DNA from 4 places in the Phenylobacterium sp. GW821-FHT12F10 genome. Region 2 is predicted to be linked to each of the others. Evidence: predicted binding sites of a transcription regulator. Region 2 holds the regulator's gene; each other region holds the start of a gene.

Region 1 (3,373 bases), 860 kb from region 2:
GAGGACCGCGGCCACCCGGGGTCCCGATCGCGAGGCCGCCACCAGATAGCCGCCCGGCTCGACGACCGCGGCGGCGGCGGCGATGTCCTGCGGCGCCCCTTCGTCCAGATCGGCCATCACCAGGACATCGGCCGCCTCGCCGTCCGCGACGAAGGCCGCCTGCGGATTGCGGGCCAGGTAGTCGTCCTCGAAGGCCGCGCGGCCGGGTCCCACATAGGCCAGTCGCCGGGCGGTCAGCGGCGTGCGGCCGGCGAGCAGCTGGAAGGACATACGGGCTCCGGACCGCGCGGCCCACAATGGCCCCGCCGCCGAAGTCTAGAAGCCTTTGGCCGAGCCGGACAAGCCGCTCCCGCCCCTTGGCCAGGCGCGTGAACGCCGCTTGCCTGACGTGGGCGTCACCCGCCTAGCCTTCCGCCAAAGCCTTAGGGAGGCGACCCATGTCCAGGACCTACGAGCACATCCTCTGTGACGTCTCAGAGGGGATCATGCAGATCACCCTCAACCGGCCCGACAAGCTCAACGCCTATACCGCCATCATGGGCGCCGAGCTGGCCGACGCCTTCGATCGGGCCGACGGGGACGACGCCGTCCGGGTGGTGCTGGTGACCGGGGCGGGGCGGGGCTTCTGCGCCGGGGCCGACATGTCGGCCGGCGCGGGCGCCTTCGACACCACCTCGGCGGAGGGCTCGGCCGCCTTCGGGGACGTCTCCAAGGCCGGGCGCTCGGGCGGGTCGGGGATGGTGGGGGCGGTCTATGAGTGCCGCAAACCCTCCATCGCCGCCTTCAACGGTTCGGCGGTGGGGGTGGGCCTGACCCTCACCCTGCCCATGGACATCCGCATCGCCGCCGACACGGCGAAGTTCGGCTTCGTCTTCGCCCGCCGGGGCCTGGTGCCCGAGGCCGGCAGCGCCTGGTTCCTGCCCCGGCTGGTGGGAATCACCCAGGCCCTGCGCTGGTGCCTGGACGGGGCGCTGTTCTCCGCCGCCGAGGCGCTGAAGGGCGGGCTGGTGAGCGAGGTCACCACGCCGGAGGACCTGCTGCCCCGCGCGCGCGCGATCGCCCGCTCCATCGCCGACAACACCGCCCCGGTGTCGGTGGCCCTGACCCGCCAGATGCTGTGGCGGCTGTCGGAGGCGGCCTCGCCCTACGACACCCTGAAGGTGGACGGTCCCCTGGCCATGGCGCTCGGGACCGGGCCCGACGTGCGCGAGGGCGTGGCGGCCTTCCTGGAGAAACGGCCGCCGGCCTTCACGGGCAAGGTCTCCACCGACATGCCGCGGGGCTATCCCTGGTGGCCGCGCTGACGGCGCTGCCTACGTCAATTCCGGACGCATAGGCGAAAAAGAACATCTTGTGAACGGAGAACAAACTAAGTACACCTGAGTCCGGCGGCGGGGAGAGCGATCTACCCCACCGGGTTGGCGGAATCATGGGATAGGGAGTGCTTGGTATGGCGTCTCAAACGGCATTGAAGCTCGTGGCACGAGAAGACGGTGACAAGCAGCGCGCGCTGGAAGCAGCGATGGCGCAGATCGATCGGGCCTTCGGCAAGGGCTCGGTGATGAAGCTTGGCGACAAGAGCCACATGGAGATCGAGTCGGTCTCCACGGGGTCCTTGGGCCTGGATATCGCGCTCGGCATCGGCGGCCTGCCCAAGGGGCGGATCGTGGAGATCTACGGGCCGGAAAGCTCGGGCAAGACGACCCTGGCCCTGCACGTGGTGGCCGAGGTCCAGAAGGCCGGCGGCACCGCGGCCTTCGTGGACGCCGAGCACGCGCTGGACCCCTCCTACGCCAACAAGCTGGGCGTGAACCTGGATGAACTGCTGGTCTCCCAGCCGGACACCGGCGAACAGGCCCTCGAGATCACCGACACCCTGGTGCGCTCCGGCGCGGTGGACATCGTGGTCATCGACTCCGTGGCGGCCCTGACCCCGCGGGCGGAAATCGAGGGCGAGATGGGCGACAGCCTGCCCGGCCTCCAGGCCCGCCTGATGAGCCAGGCCCTGCGCAAGCTGACCGCCTCGATCTCCAAGACCCACACCCTGGTGATCTTCATCAACCAGATCCGCATGAAGATCGGGGTGATGTACGGCAGCCCGGAAACCACCACCGGCGGCAACGCGCTGAAGTTCTACGCCTCGGTCCGCCTGGACATCCGCCGCACCGGCTCGGTGAAGATCCGCGACGAGATCATGGGCAACAACGTCCGTGTGAAGGTGGTGAAGAACAAGGTGGCCCCGCCGTTCCGCGAGGTCGAGTTCGACATCATGTACGGCGAGGGCATTTCCAAGCTGGGCGAGATCATCGACCTGGGGGTCAAGGCCGGGGTCATCGAGAAGTCCGGCTCCTGGTTCTCCTGGAACAGCCAGCGCATCGGCCAGGGCCGCGACAATGTCCGCGAATTCCTGAAGGCCAATCCCGACATCGCCGACCAGATCGAAAAGCAGGTCCGCGGCGCCAAGGAAGTCATCCAGGAAGAGCTCCTGGTGGGTCCCACGGCGGGCGAAGACGAGGAATAGGCCGGTGGCCGGCCGGCGGGCCTGAGCGTCCGCCGCCGCAGCTGTCCGCAGGTTCAAGTGAACGGCCGCTTTGGCCCCCTGACATCGCCGTCGCGCCCCCGCCAACCCGCGCGGCTGGCGCGAAGGGGCTGAACCCCGCACGGTCGTTCACGAAGAGAAGGACGCTTGGACCCAGGTCCGGGCGTCCTTTTTCTTTGCGGGGGCGTCCAAGTCTCGTAAACGAACGCCGATGTCGCAGCGCAACACGCGCCCCAACTTTCAAGTTTAAGCGTCTAGAGCCATGCCGAGCCTGAACGAAATCCGCAGCGCCTTCCTGGGCTACTTCGAGAAGAATGATCACCTGATCATTCCGTCGGCTCCGCTCGTGCCGCAGAACGACCCGACCCTGCTGTTCGTCAACGCCGGGATGGTGCCCTTCAAGAACTACTTCACCGGCGCCGAGACCCCGCCCGCGCCGCGCGCGGCCTCGTCCCAGAAGTCGGTGCGCGCCGGCGGCAAGCACAACGACCTGGACAATGTCGGCTACACCGCCCGCCACCACACCTTCTTCGAGATGCTGGGGAACTTCTCCTTCGGCGACTACTTCAAGGCCGGCGCCATCGAGCACGCCTGGACCCTGCTGACCCAGGAATTCAAGATCCCGGCCGAGAAGCTGCTGGTGACGGTCTACCACACCGACACCGAGGCGGCCGACCTGTGGAAGAAGATCGCCGGCCTGCCCGACGAGAAGATCATCCGCATCTCCACCAGCGACAATTTCTGGTCGATGGGCGACACCGGCCCCTGCGGTCCATGCTCGGAGATCTTCTACGACCACGGCGCCCACATCCCCGGCGGTCCCCCCGGCAGCCC
Region 2 (3,373 bases):
GCGACCCCGATCCGCGCGCGGGTGACCCTGCAGGCCGACGCCGCCCTGCCGCCGCCGGGAAGCGCCATCCGCCTGCGCGGCATGTTGAACCCGCCGCCGCCGCCGGCCAGCCCCGGCTCCTACGACTTCGCCCGCGACGCCTTCTTCGAGGGAATCGGCGGGGTGGGCTTCACCCTCACCGAGCCCCGCCAGATCTTCGCCGAGCCGCCGCCCTGGCGCCTGGCCCTGGAGATGCGGGTCAACGCCGCCCGCTGGGCCCTGGCGCGCAGGATCGTCGATCAGATGGGGGTGGAGAGCGGCGGCCTGGCCGCGGCCATGGTCACCGGTCACGAGGCCTTCGTGCCCCGGGAACAGGTGGACGCCCTGCGAGCGGCGGGCCTGGCCCACATCATCTCTATTTCCGGCCTGCACATGGCCATCGTCGGCGGCTTCGCCTTCGCCGGCGTCCGCCTGCTGATCGCCGCCTGGCCTTGGCTCGCCCTGCGTCTCTCCAGCAAGAAGGCCGCGGCCCTGGCGGGTCTCGCCGCCGTCCTGGCCTATCTGGTGCTGTCGGGCGCCCCTGCGCCGGCCGAGCGGGCCGCGATCACCGCCTGCGCGGCCTTCGGCGCCATCCTGGTGGATCGCCGCGCCATCAGCCTGCACACCCTGGCCATCGCCGCCCTGGTGATCCTGGCCCTGCAGCCGGAGGCGGTGACCGAGCCGGGATTCCAGATGTCCTTCGCCGCCACCACGGCGCTGGTCGCCCTGGCCGAGCTCTGGCCGCGGCCGGTGCGGGAGATCAACGCCCCCTGGCCGATCCGCGGCGTCCAGGCTGTGGGGACCTGGCTGGGCGCCAGCCTGGCGGCCAGCTTCGTGGCGGGCCTGGCCACCGGCCCCTTCGCCATGCAGCACTTCAACCGGGTCTCCACCTTCGGCCTCGCCGCCAACCTGTTGGTGGCGCCCATCTCCTCCTTCCTGATGATGCCGGCCCTGGCCCTGGGGGCGGTGCTGGCGCCCCTGGGCCTGGGGGAGGCTCCCCTGCGCGCGGCGGGCCTGGCCATCGAGGCCATGAACCGGATCGCCGCGACGGCGGCCGGCCTGCCCCACGCCCAGATCATCGTGGCCAGCGCGCCCGCCTGGACCCTGCCGGCGGCCTTCCTGGGCATCCTGTGGCTCTGTCTGTGGAAGGGGCCGCTGCGCTGGGCCGGCCTGCCCCTGGCCCTGGCCGTCACCCTGACCCCGCGCCCGCCGCCGCCGGACATCTGGATCGCCGCCGACGGCTCGACCCTGGCGGTGCGGCAGGGCGGGCAGGCGGTTCTGTTCCGTCCGGACGTGAAGCTGTTCGGCGCCGAGCTCTGGGCCCGGCGCAGGGGCCTGGAGCCCGCCACGGACGGTCTGGCGGCCCGCGACGCCCTCTATGACTGCGACCGCTGGTCCTGCGCCCCGAGGCTCGGCTCAAGCCCGCGCGTGGCCGCGGTCTTCACCCGGCGCGCCTCCACCATCGCGCGAAAGCTGCCGCTGTTCTGCCAATGGGCCGAGGTGGTGGTGGTGCGCGGCGCGGCGAACGCGGCCGACTGCCCCGCTGCGCTGTTGCTGACAGAGGACGACTTCGCCCGCGGCGGTTCGGCCGAGCTCTATCGCACGGCCCAGGGCTGGAGGATCGTCTGGGCGCAGACCCTGCGGGGCCGGCGCCCGTGGACGAATTAGAGAACGTCAGGCGGAAGTGGATGCCGGTTCCGCCGCCCGACGTGCTCTAATATCTTGAATCTAGACCCTTCTTGCCGTTTCAGATGAGTCATCTGAAACGGTCAGGGTCTAGTGGTACTTCCGGATCAGGCCGACGAGACGGCCCTGAACCTGGACCTGGTCGGGCCCGAAGATGCGGGTCTCATAGGCGGGGTTGGCGGCCTCCAGGGCGATGGAGGCCCCCTTCTTGCGCAGACGCTTGAGGGTGGCTTCCTCGCCCATCACCAGGGCGACGACGATCTCGCCGGAGGTGGCGGTGTCGGTCTTGCGGATCACCACATAGTCGCCGTCCAGGATGCCGGCGTTGATCATGGAGTCGCCCTGCACCTCGAGGGCGAAATGCTCGCCGGCGCCCAGCATGCTCTCGGGCACGTGCATGCGGTCGCGTTCCTGCTGGATCGCCTCGATGGGGGTGCCCGCGGCGATCTTGCCGAGGATGGAGATCTCGCGGGTGTCGTTGGCCGCGGCCGGCTGCGGCGCCGAGGATCCGGCCTCCACCAGCTGCGGCTTGAAGGGGGCGCGGCCCTTGGGCGGGGAGGAGGTGGTGGCCTGCTGCGGCAGCTTCACCACCTCCAGGGCCCGGGCCCGGTGCGGCAGGCGGCGCAGGAAGCCGCGCTCCTCGAGGGCCGTGATCAGGCGGTGGATGCCGGACTTCGACGCCAGGTCGAGCGCCTCCTTCATCTCGTCGAAGGATGGCGAGACACCGCTCTCCTTGATCCGCTCATGGATGAACATGAGCAATTCGTGCTGTTTGCGGGTGAGCATGGACGTAGAGCCCTTAAAGAACAAAGCAGAAACCTTGCCGATGTTCTCTAGGCGTTCTTCGTTAATGTCAAGTTGACCGCGGGCTAGGCCAGCAGGGCCCTCGCCGCGGCGGCCACGTCGGCCTGACGCATCAGGCTTTCCCCCACCAGCATGGCGCGAGCGCCGGACCGCTCCAGGCGGGCGGCGTCGGCGGGGGTGAAGATGCCGCTTTCCGTGACCAGCAAGGCGTTTGCGGGCGCCAGGGCCGCCAGACGCTCGGTGATGGCCAGGTCGATCTCGAAGCTGCGCAGGTCGCGGTTGTTGACCCCCACGAGGGTGGCGCCGAGCGCCCCGGCCCGGGCCATCTCGGCCTCGTCGTGGACCTCCACCAGGGCGTCCATGCCGAATCGGGCGGCTTCGGCCATCAGGGCGGAGGCGACGGAATCATCCACCATGGCCAGGATCACCAGGATGGCGTCGGCCCCGAGCGCCCGGGATTCGGCCACCTGCCAGGGGTCCACCAGGAACTCCTTGCGCAGGCAGGGCAGGGCGCAGGCGTCCCGCGCGGCGGTCAGGAAGCCGTCGGCGCCCTGGAAGCTCGGACCATCGGTCAGCACCGAGAGGCAGGCCGCGCCGCCGGCCTCATAGGCCCGCGCCAGGGCCGGCGGGTCGAAGTCGGCGCGGATCAGCCCCTTGGACGGCGAGGCCTTCTTGATCTCGGCGATCAGGGCCAGGCGCCCCGGCGCGTGGGCGCGTTCCAGGGCGGCGCGGAAGCCCCGCGGCGCGGAGGCCTGGGCCGCGGCGGCCTCGACCTCGGCCACGGTGCGCAGGGTCTTCCGCTCGGCGACCTCGTCACGCTTGTAGGCGGCGATCTTGGAAAGGATGTCGCTCACGGGGCGCTCGT
Region 3 (3,373 bases), on a different contig from region 2:
CCTGGGGGGCGACCTCTTCACCTACGAGCACCCCGACAACGCCGACATCCTGGCCGTCGCCGAGCGGCGCAAGGGCCTGCCGGTGGCGCTCGGGGTCTATTACCTGCACGTCTCGCGCCGGTGCGGCCTGAGCGTCCAGGGGGTCGACTTCCCCGGCCACTTCCTGCTGCGCATCGAGACCCAGGAGGGGCCGCTGGCCCTGGACCCCTATGCGGAGGGGCGGGTGGTCCTGCCCTCGGAGCTGACGCGGCGGGCCCTGCACGCGGGCCTCACCCCCAATGTCGCCGACCGGCTGGACCGGCTGATGGCCCCGGCTCCCGACCGGGCGGTGCTGATCCGGCTGCAGAACAATATCTTCGCCCGCGCCTCGGCGGCCGGCGACTTCGCGCGGGCCGAGCGGGCCGCCCTGCGCCGGGCCCTGCTGGACCCCCTGGATCACCGCCCCTGGCTGGACGTCGCCGCCGCCCGCGAGGGCCAGGGAGCCCTGGCCGGCGCCCTGCAGGCCCTGGCCCAGGCCTCCTCCCTGGACGGCGGCGCGGCCCTGGCCGCCCGGGCCCATCGCGAACGGGTGCGCCTGAAGCTGAACTGAACCCCGCCTTGAATTTTGCGGCCTGACGCGCGCCTGAACCAGTCCACGTCAGGCTGTCACGTTCTCGGCGCTGGCGCATCGGGTCCCCCCGAACTATCTGAGACCCCTCAGCCGTTCAGGAAGCCCGCCCATGTCTTTGAAGGTCGCCGTGCAGATGGACCCCCTCGAGGGGATCAATATCGAAGGCGATACGACCTTCCTGATGATGTTGTCGGCCCAGGAGCGGGGGCACAGCCTGTGGGTCTACACGCCTGAGCGCATGGCCCTGGAGACCGGGACCCTGACGGCGCGGGGCCGGTCGGTGACCGTCCAGGCCGTGAAGGGCGACCACGCCCGGTTCGGCCCCTGGGAGGTGCGCGACCTGTCGGAGTTCGACGTCGTCCTGCTGCGCCAGGACCCGCCCTTCGACATGGCCTACATCACCTCCACCCACTTCCTGGACGCCATCCACCCCAAGACCCTGGTGGTCAACAACCCCACCGAGGTGCGCAACGCCCCGGAAAAGCTGTTCGTCACCACCTTCCCCGGCGTGCAGCCCCCGACCCTGATCACCTCGGACCTGGAGGCGATCTACGAGTTCCGCGCCCGCCAGGGGGACATCGTGCTCAAGCCCCTGAACGGCGCCGGCGGCTCGGGCGTGGCCCGGCTGCTGGCGGACGACCCCAATCTCGACGCCATGCTGGACCTGCACCGGATGATCAGCCGCGAGCCGGTGATCGCCCAGAAATACATCCCGGCGGTCACCAAGGGCGACAAGCGGATCCTGCTGGTGGACGGCGCGCCGGTGGGCGCCATCAACCGGGTGCCCAGCGCCGGCCAGATCCGCTCCAACCTCGCCGTCGGCGGCCGGGCCGAGGCCGTGGAGCTGACCGCCCGCGACCGCGAGCTGTGCGGGATCATCGGGCCGGAGCTGAAGCGCCGGGGCCTGATGTTCGTGGGCATCGACGTGATCGGCGACTTCCTCACCGAGATCAACGTCACCTCCCCCACCGGCGCCGTCGCCCTGAAGCGCTTCACCGGCGTCGACGCCACCGTGGTGATGTGGGAACGGGTTGAAGCCCTTCGCGCCACGGTCTAGCTTGTGAGGTGAGAAGACCGTCCTAGGTGACGGAATCATCTCATCTTCCCATTAGGTTCCTTTTTTGTTCTTGATCCGACCCGCGCCGCGTGCTGGGGTTGTGGATAAATCATGCTCAAATTGAGGACGTGAGACATGGCCGCGCGCGTCGTCACCATGGCCTTCCAGGGGGTCGAGGCCCGCCGCGTCGATGTCGAGGTGCAGCTCACCGGCGGCGAGTTCGCCTTCATCCTGGTGGGGCTCGGCGACAAGGCGGTCGGCGAGAGCCGCGAACGGGTGCGGGCGGCCTTTTCCGGACTGGGCCTGTCGCTGCCGGGCCGGCGGATCATCGTCAACCTGGCGCCGGCCGACCTGCCCAAGGAGGGCAGTCACTACGACCTGCCCATCGCGCTCGCGGTCATGGCCGCCATGGGGGTCGTCCCGCCCGACCGGCTGACCGACTGGGCGGCCATGGGGGAGCTCTCTCTCGACGGACGGATCGTCCAGGTGGCCGGCGCCCTGCCGGCCTCGGTGGCCGCCGGCGCCATGGGCCTGGGCCTGATCTGTCCGGAGGCCTGCGGCGCCGAGGCCGCCTGGGCCGGGGAGACGCCGGTGCTGGCCGCCCCCTCGCTGATCTCCCTGGTCAACCACTTCCGCGGAACCCAGATGCTGGCGCCGCCCAGGCCGGGCGCCATGATCGACGGCGAGCGGGTTCCGGACCTGAGGGAGGTCAAGGGTCAGGAGAACGCCAAGCGCGCCCTGGAGATCGCCGCGGCCGGCGGCCACAACCTGGCCTTCACCGGCCCGCCGGGCTCGGGCAAGTCGATGATGGCCGCGCGCCTGCCGGGCCTGCTGCCGCCGCTCACCCCCGCCGAGCTGCTGGAAACCTCGATGATCCATTCGGTGGCGGGCCTGATCGCCAGGGGCGAGCTGACCCGGGCACGGCCGTTCCGCAGCCCTCACCACTCGGCCACCATGGCGGCCCTCACCGGCGGCGGGATCCGCATCAAGCCCGGCGAGGTGTCCCTGGCCCACAACGGGGTGCTGTTCCTCGACGAGCTGCCGGAGTTCTCCGCCCAGGCCCTGGACAGCCTGCGCCAGCCCTTGGAGACCGGCGAGGTGATCGTCGCCCGGGCCAACGCCCATGTGCGCTATCCGGCCCGGTTCCAGCTGGTGGCGGCGCAGAACCCGTGCAAGTGCGGCCACGGCGGGCCGGGTCGCGGCGCCTGCGGCCGCGCCCCGCGCTGCCAGACCGACTATCAGATGAAGGTGTCGGGGCCCTTCCTCGACCGCATCGACCTGCAGATCGAGGTCCCGCCGGTGAGCGCCGCCGACCTGGCCCTCCCCGCGCCGTCGGAGGGCACGGCGGAGGCCGCCGCCCGGGTGGCGCGGGCCCGGGACCTGGCCGCCGAGCGGGCCGCCCGGTCCGGCCACGAGCGGGCCGAGCCGATCAACGCCAGGGCCGAGGGGGAGTGGCTGGAGACCATCGCCGACCTCGATCCGCCGGCCCGCGCCCTGCTGGCCAAGGCCGCCGAGGCCAATGGCCTGACGGCGCGGGGCTGGACCCGCACCCTGCGCCTGGCCCGCACCATCGCCGACCTTGAGGGGGGCGGCGCGATCAAGCGGGTGCATGTGGCGGAGGCGCTGATCTACCGCCGGGTGGGCGCCGGCGGCCTAAGTCCCGTCGGCTAGACCCGCCCGCCGCTCGCGGTGAGCGGTCCAGGCGC
Region 4 (3,373 bases), 500 kb from region 2:
GGGTCTCGATGGTGAAGGTGGACTTGCCGCCGCCCGAGACGCCGGTGATGCAGGTGAAGGTGCCGGCCGGGATCTCGGCGGTGACGTTCTTCAGGTTGTTGCCGGTGGCGCCGATGACGCGCAGCACCTTCTTCTTGGAGATCGGCCGGCGGTCCTGGGGCACGGCGATCTCGCGCGCGCCGGAGAGGTACTGGCCGGTGATGCTGTTGGGATTGGCCATGACCTCGGCGGCCGTGCCCTCGGCGATGATCTCCCCGCCGTGCACGCCGGCGGCGGGTCCCATGTCGATGACATAGTCGGCCGTCAGGATCGCCTCCTCGTCGTGCTCCACCACCAGTACGGAGTTGCCCAGGTCGCGCAGGCCCTTGAGGCTGGTGAGCAGGCGGGTGTTGTCGCGCTGGTGCAGGCCGATGGAGGGTTCGTCCAGCACATAGAGCACGCCGGTCAGGCCTGAGCCGATCTGGCTGGCCAGGCGGATGCGCTGGCTCTCGCCCCCCGACAGCGTGCCCGAGGCGCGGCTGAGATTGAGGTAGTCCAGGCCGACGTTCACCAGGAACCGCAGGCGATCATTGATCTCCTTCAGGATCCGCCGGGCGATCTCCATCTGCTTGTCGGTGAGGCTGGTCTCCAGGCCTGTGAACCATTCCTCGGCGTGGCGGATCGACAGGCGCGAGACCTGGCCGACATGCTGGCCGGCGATCTTCACCGCCAGGCTCTCGGGCTTCAGGCGATAGCCCTCGCAGGCCTCGCAGGGGGTCTCCGACTGATAGCGGCCCAGCTCCTCGCGCACCCAGGAACTGTCGGTCTCCCGCCAGCGGCGCTCCAGGTTCGGCAGCACGCCCTCGAAGGTCTTGTTGACCTCGTACTTCCGGGCGTTGTCGTCATAGACGAACTTGATCTTGTCGGCGCCCGATCCGTAGAGGACCACCTTGCGGGCCTGCTCGGGCAGCTTCCACCAGGGGTCGTCCATCGAGAAGCCGTAGTGGCGCGACAGGGCCTGCAGGGTCTGGGTGTAGAGCGGGGAGGGGCCCTTGGACCAGGGTGACACCGCGCCCTTGTGCAGGGACTTGTCCTTGTCGGGCACAACCATGTCGGCGTCGAAGGCCAGCTTCATCCCCAGACCGTCGCAGACCGGGCAGGCGCCGTAGGGGTTGTTGAAGGAGAACAGCCGCGGCTCGATCTCGCTGATGGTGAAGCCGGAGACCGGGCAGGCGAACTTCTCGGAGAACAGCAGGCGCTTCGGCTCGGCCTCGCCCTCGGCCTTGTCGGCCCACTCGGCCACGGCGATGCCGTCGGCGAGCTTGAGCGCGGTCTCCAGGCTGTCGGCGTAGCGGCCCTCGAGGCCGGCCTTGGTCACCAGCCGGTCCACCACGATGTCGATGTCGTGCTTGAACTTCTTGTCCAGGACCGGGGCGTCCTCGATGGGGAAGAACTCGCCGTCGATCTTCAGCCGCTGGAAGCCGGCCCGCTGCCACTCGGCGATCTCCTTGCGGTACTCGCCCTTACGCCCGCGCACCACGGGGGCCAGCAGGTAGAGGCGCTCGCCCTCGGGCAGGGCGACGAGCTTGTCGACCATCATGGAGACGGTCTGGCTCTCGATGGGCAGGCCGGTGGCCGGCGAGTAGGGCACGCCCACCCGCGCCCACAGCAGGCGCATGTAGTCGTGGATCTCGGTGACGGTGCCGACCGTGGAGCGCGGATTGCGGCTGGTGGTCTTCTGCTCGATGGAGATGGCCGGGGACAGGCCCTCGATCAGGTCCACGTCGGGCTTGGACATCAGCTCCAGGAACTGGCGCGCATAGGCCGAGAGGCTCTCGACATAGCGGCGCTGGCCCTCAGCATAGATGGTGTCGAAGGCCAGCGAACTCTTGCCCGACCCCGACAGCCCGGTCAGCACCACCAGTTCGCCCCGCGGGATGTCCACGTTGACGTTCTTCAGATTGTGCTCCCGCGCGCCGCGCACGCGGATGAAGTTCAGCTGTTCGGCCATCTTGTCCTGAAACGCTCTTCACCCGCCGAGGGTCTCGACGGGACCGTTTAATGTAGTGAACGGACTCACGGATAACATGGGAACAATCGGAGAACAAACGTCGCAGGACGTCAGTCTCCGACCTCCGCACGCCGTGGGTCGCGCGCGGACTCTAACGCGCGGGCCGCCGAAAACTGTCAGCAGTGATCTGAGATCCTAGCCTTCGCGCTTGGCGTAGACCGGCGGGCGCTTCTCCAGGAAGGCGCGGACGCCCTCGCCGAAGTCGTCGTCCTGGGCGCAGAGGATCTGGTTGCGGTCCTCCATGGCGATCACCGCCTCAAGGCCGTTCGCGTCGATGGCGTGGTTCAGGGCCTCCTTGGTGAGGCGCAGGCCCAGCGGGGTGGCGTTGAGCATGTCCTTGGCGAAGGCGTCGGCCTCAGGTTCCAGGGCCTCCGGCGCCACGACGCGGCTGACCAGGCCGAGTTCGCGGGCGCGCTCGGCGTCGATGAAGCGGCCGGTCAGCATGAACTCGGCGGCCACCGAACTGCCCACCATGCGCGGCAGGAAGTAGCTGACCCCGATGTCGCAGGCCGACAGCCCGATGCGGATGAAGGCGGCGTTCATGCGCGTCCGCGGGGTGGCGATCCGCACATCCGACGCCAGGGCCAGGGCGAAGCCGCCGCCGCTGGCCGCCCCGTCGACGCAGGCGATGATCGGCTGCGGGCAGCGGCGCATGGCGATGACGATCTCGCTGATCTGCCGCTGGCCCGTCAGGCCGGCGCCCACCGAGCGCGGCGTCCCGTCGTTGGACCCGGAACGCTCCTTGAGGTCCAGGCCGGCGCAGAAGGCTCCGCCGGCGCCGCAGAGCACCACCACGCGGACGTCGCGGCGCCAGTAGAGGCCGACGAAGAAGTCGCGCAGCTCCTCCACCAGCTTGCGGTTCAGGGCGTTCAGCCGCTCGGGGCGGTTCATGGTGGCCCAGACGACGTCGCCGTCCATGCGCAGGTCCAGATGCTCGTAGGTCATGCTTGCCTCGTCTGTCCGCCGTTCGCGGGCGAGATCGCCCCGCGCGCATCTTCGCCCTGCGGCTCAGCTTGCTGCGCGTCTCCCTGGGGACCAAGCTGAACGCCCGATCCCTACGTCAGGCAAGCCGGGCTTTGACTGACCCAGCGGGACCCCGCGCAGCGTGACGGCAAGAGACGCGACAGGGAGGCGTTCAGGTGAACTTCGATTTTTCCGACGAACAGAAGCAGCTGCGCGACGAGGCGCGGAAGTTCCTCGCCGACCGCTGCGCGCCGACCGCGGTGCGCGCCATCCTGGAGGGGCCGGAGCCCTATGACCGGGCCCTGTGGAAGGGGCTCGGCGAGATGGGCTTCCTCGGCGCGGCCATTCCCGAGGAATATG

What was found. The regulator LexA, encoded in region 2, represses DNA repair genes until DNA is damaged. The targets are predictions, from matches to a motif close to ATGTTCNCNANNTGTTCT.
Region 1: the regulator LexA is predicted to act here: its motif matches at 1,344-1,361, upstream of recA (recombinase RecA).
Region 3: the regulator LexA is predicted to act here: its motif matches at 1,710-1,727, upstream of AC1RN5_RS19510 (YifB family Mg chelatase-like AAA ATPase).
Region 4: the regulator LexA is predicted to act here: its motif matches at 2,070-2,087, upstream of uvrA (excinuclease ABC subunit UvrA).

The regions. Positions count from the first base shown of each region.
Region 1 is NZ_JBXAPY010000001.1:738,929-742,301, forward strand. It holds gene AC1RN5_RS03680 (glycosyltransferase family protein) at 1-270, opposite strand, end outside; gene AC1RN5_RS03685 (enoyl-CoA hydratase-related protein) at 438-1,304, shown strand; gene recA (recombinase RecA) at 1,451-2,521, shown strand; gene alaS (alanine--tRNA ligase) at 2,802-3,373, shown strand, end outside.
Region 2 is NZ_JBXAPY010000001.1:1,599,355-1,602,727, forward strand. It holds gene AC1RN5_RS08030 (ComEC/Rec2 family competence protein) at 1-1,686, shown strand, start outside; gene lexA (transcriptional repressor LexA) at 1,795-2,490, opposite strand; gene trpC (indole-3-glycerol phosphate synthase TrpC) at 2,574-3,362, opposite strand; gene trpD (anthranilate phosphoribosyltransferase) at 3,359-3,373, opposite strand, start outside.
Region 3 is NZ_JBXAPY010000004.1:54,789-58,161, reverse strand. It holds gene AC1RN5_RS19520 (transglutaminase family protein) at 1-589, shown strand, start outside; gene gshB (glutathione synthase) at 720-1,667, shown strand; gene AC1RN5_RS19510 (YifB family Mg chelatase-like AAA ATPase) at 1,803-3,338, shown strand; gene AC1RN5_RS19505 (hypothetical protein) at 3,321-3,373, opposite strand, start outside.
Region 4 is NZ_JBXAPY010000001.1:1,103,945-1,107,317, forward strand. It holds gene uvrA (excinuclease ABC subunit UvrA) at 1-1,990, opposite strand, end outside; gene AC1RN5_RS05555 (enoyl-CoA hydratase/isomerase family protein) at 2,186-2,995, opposite strand; gene AC1RN5_RS05560 (acyl-CoA dehydrogenase family protein) at 3,190-3,373, shown strand, end outside.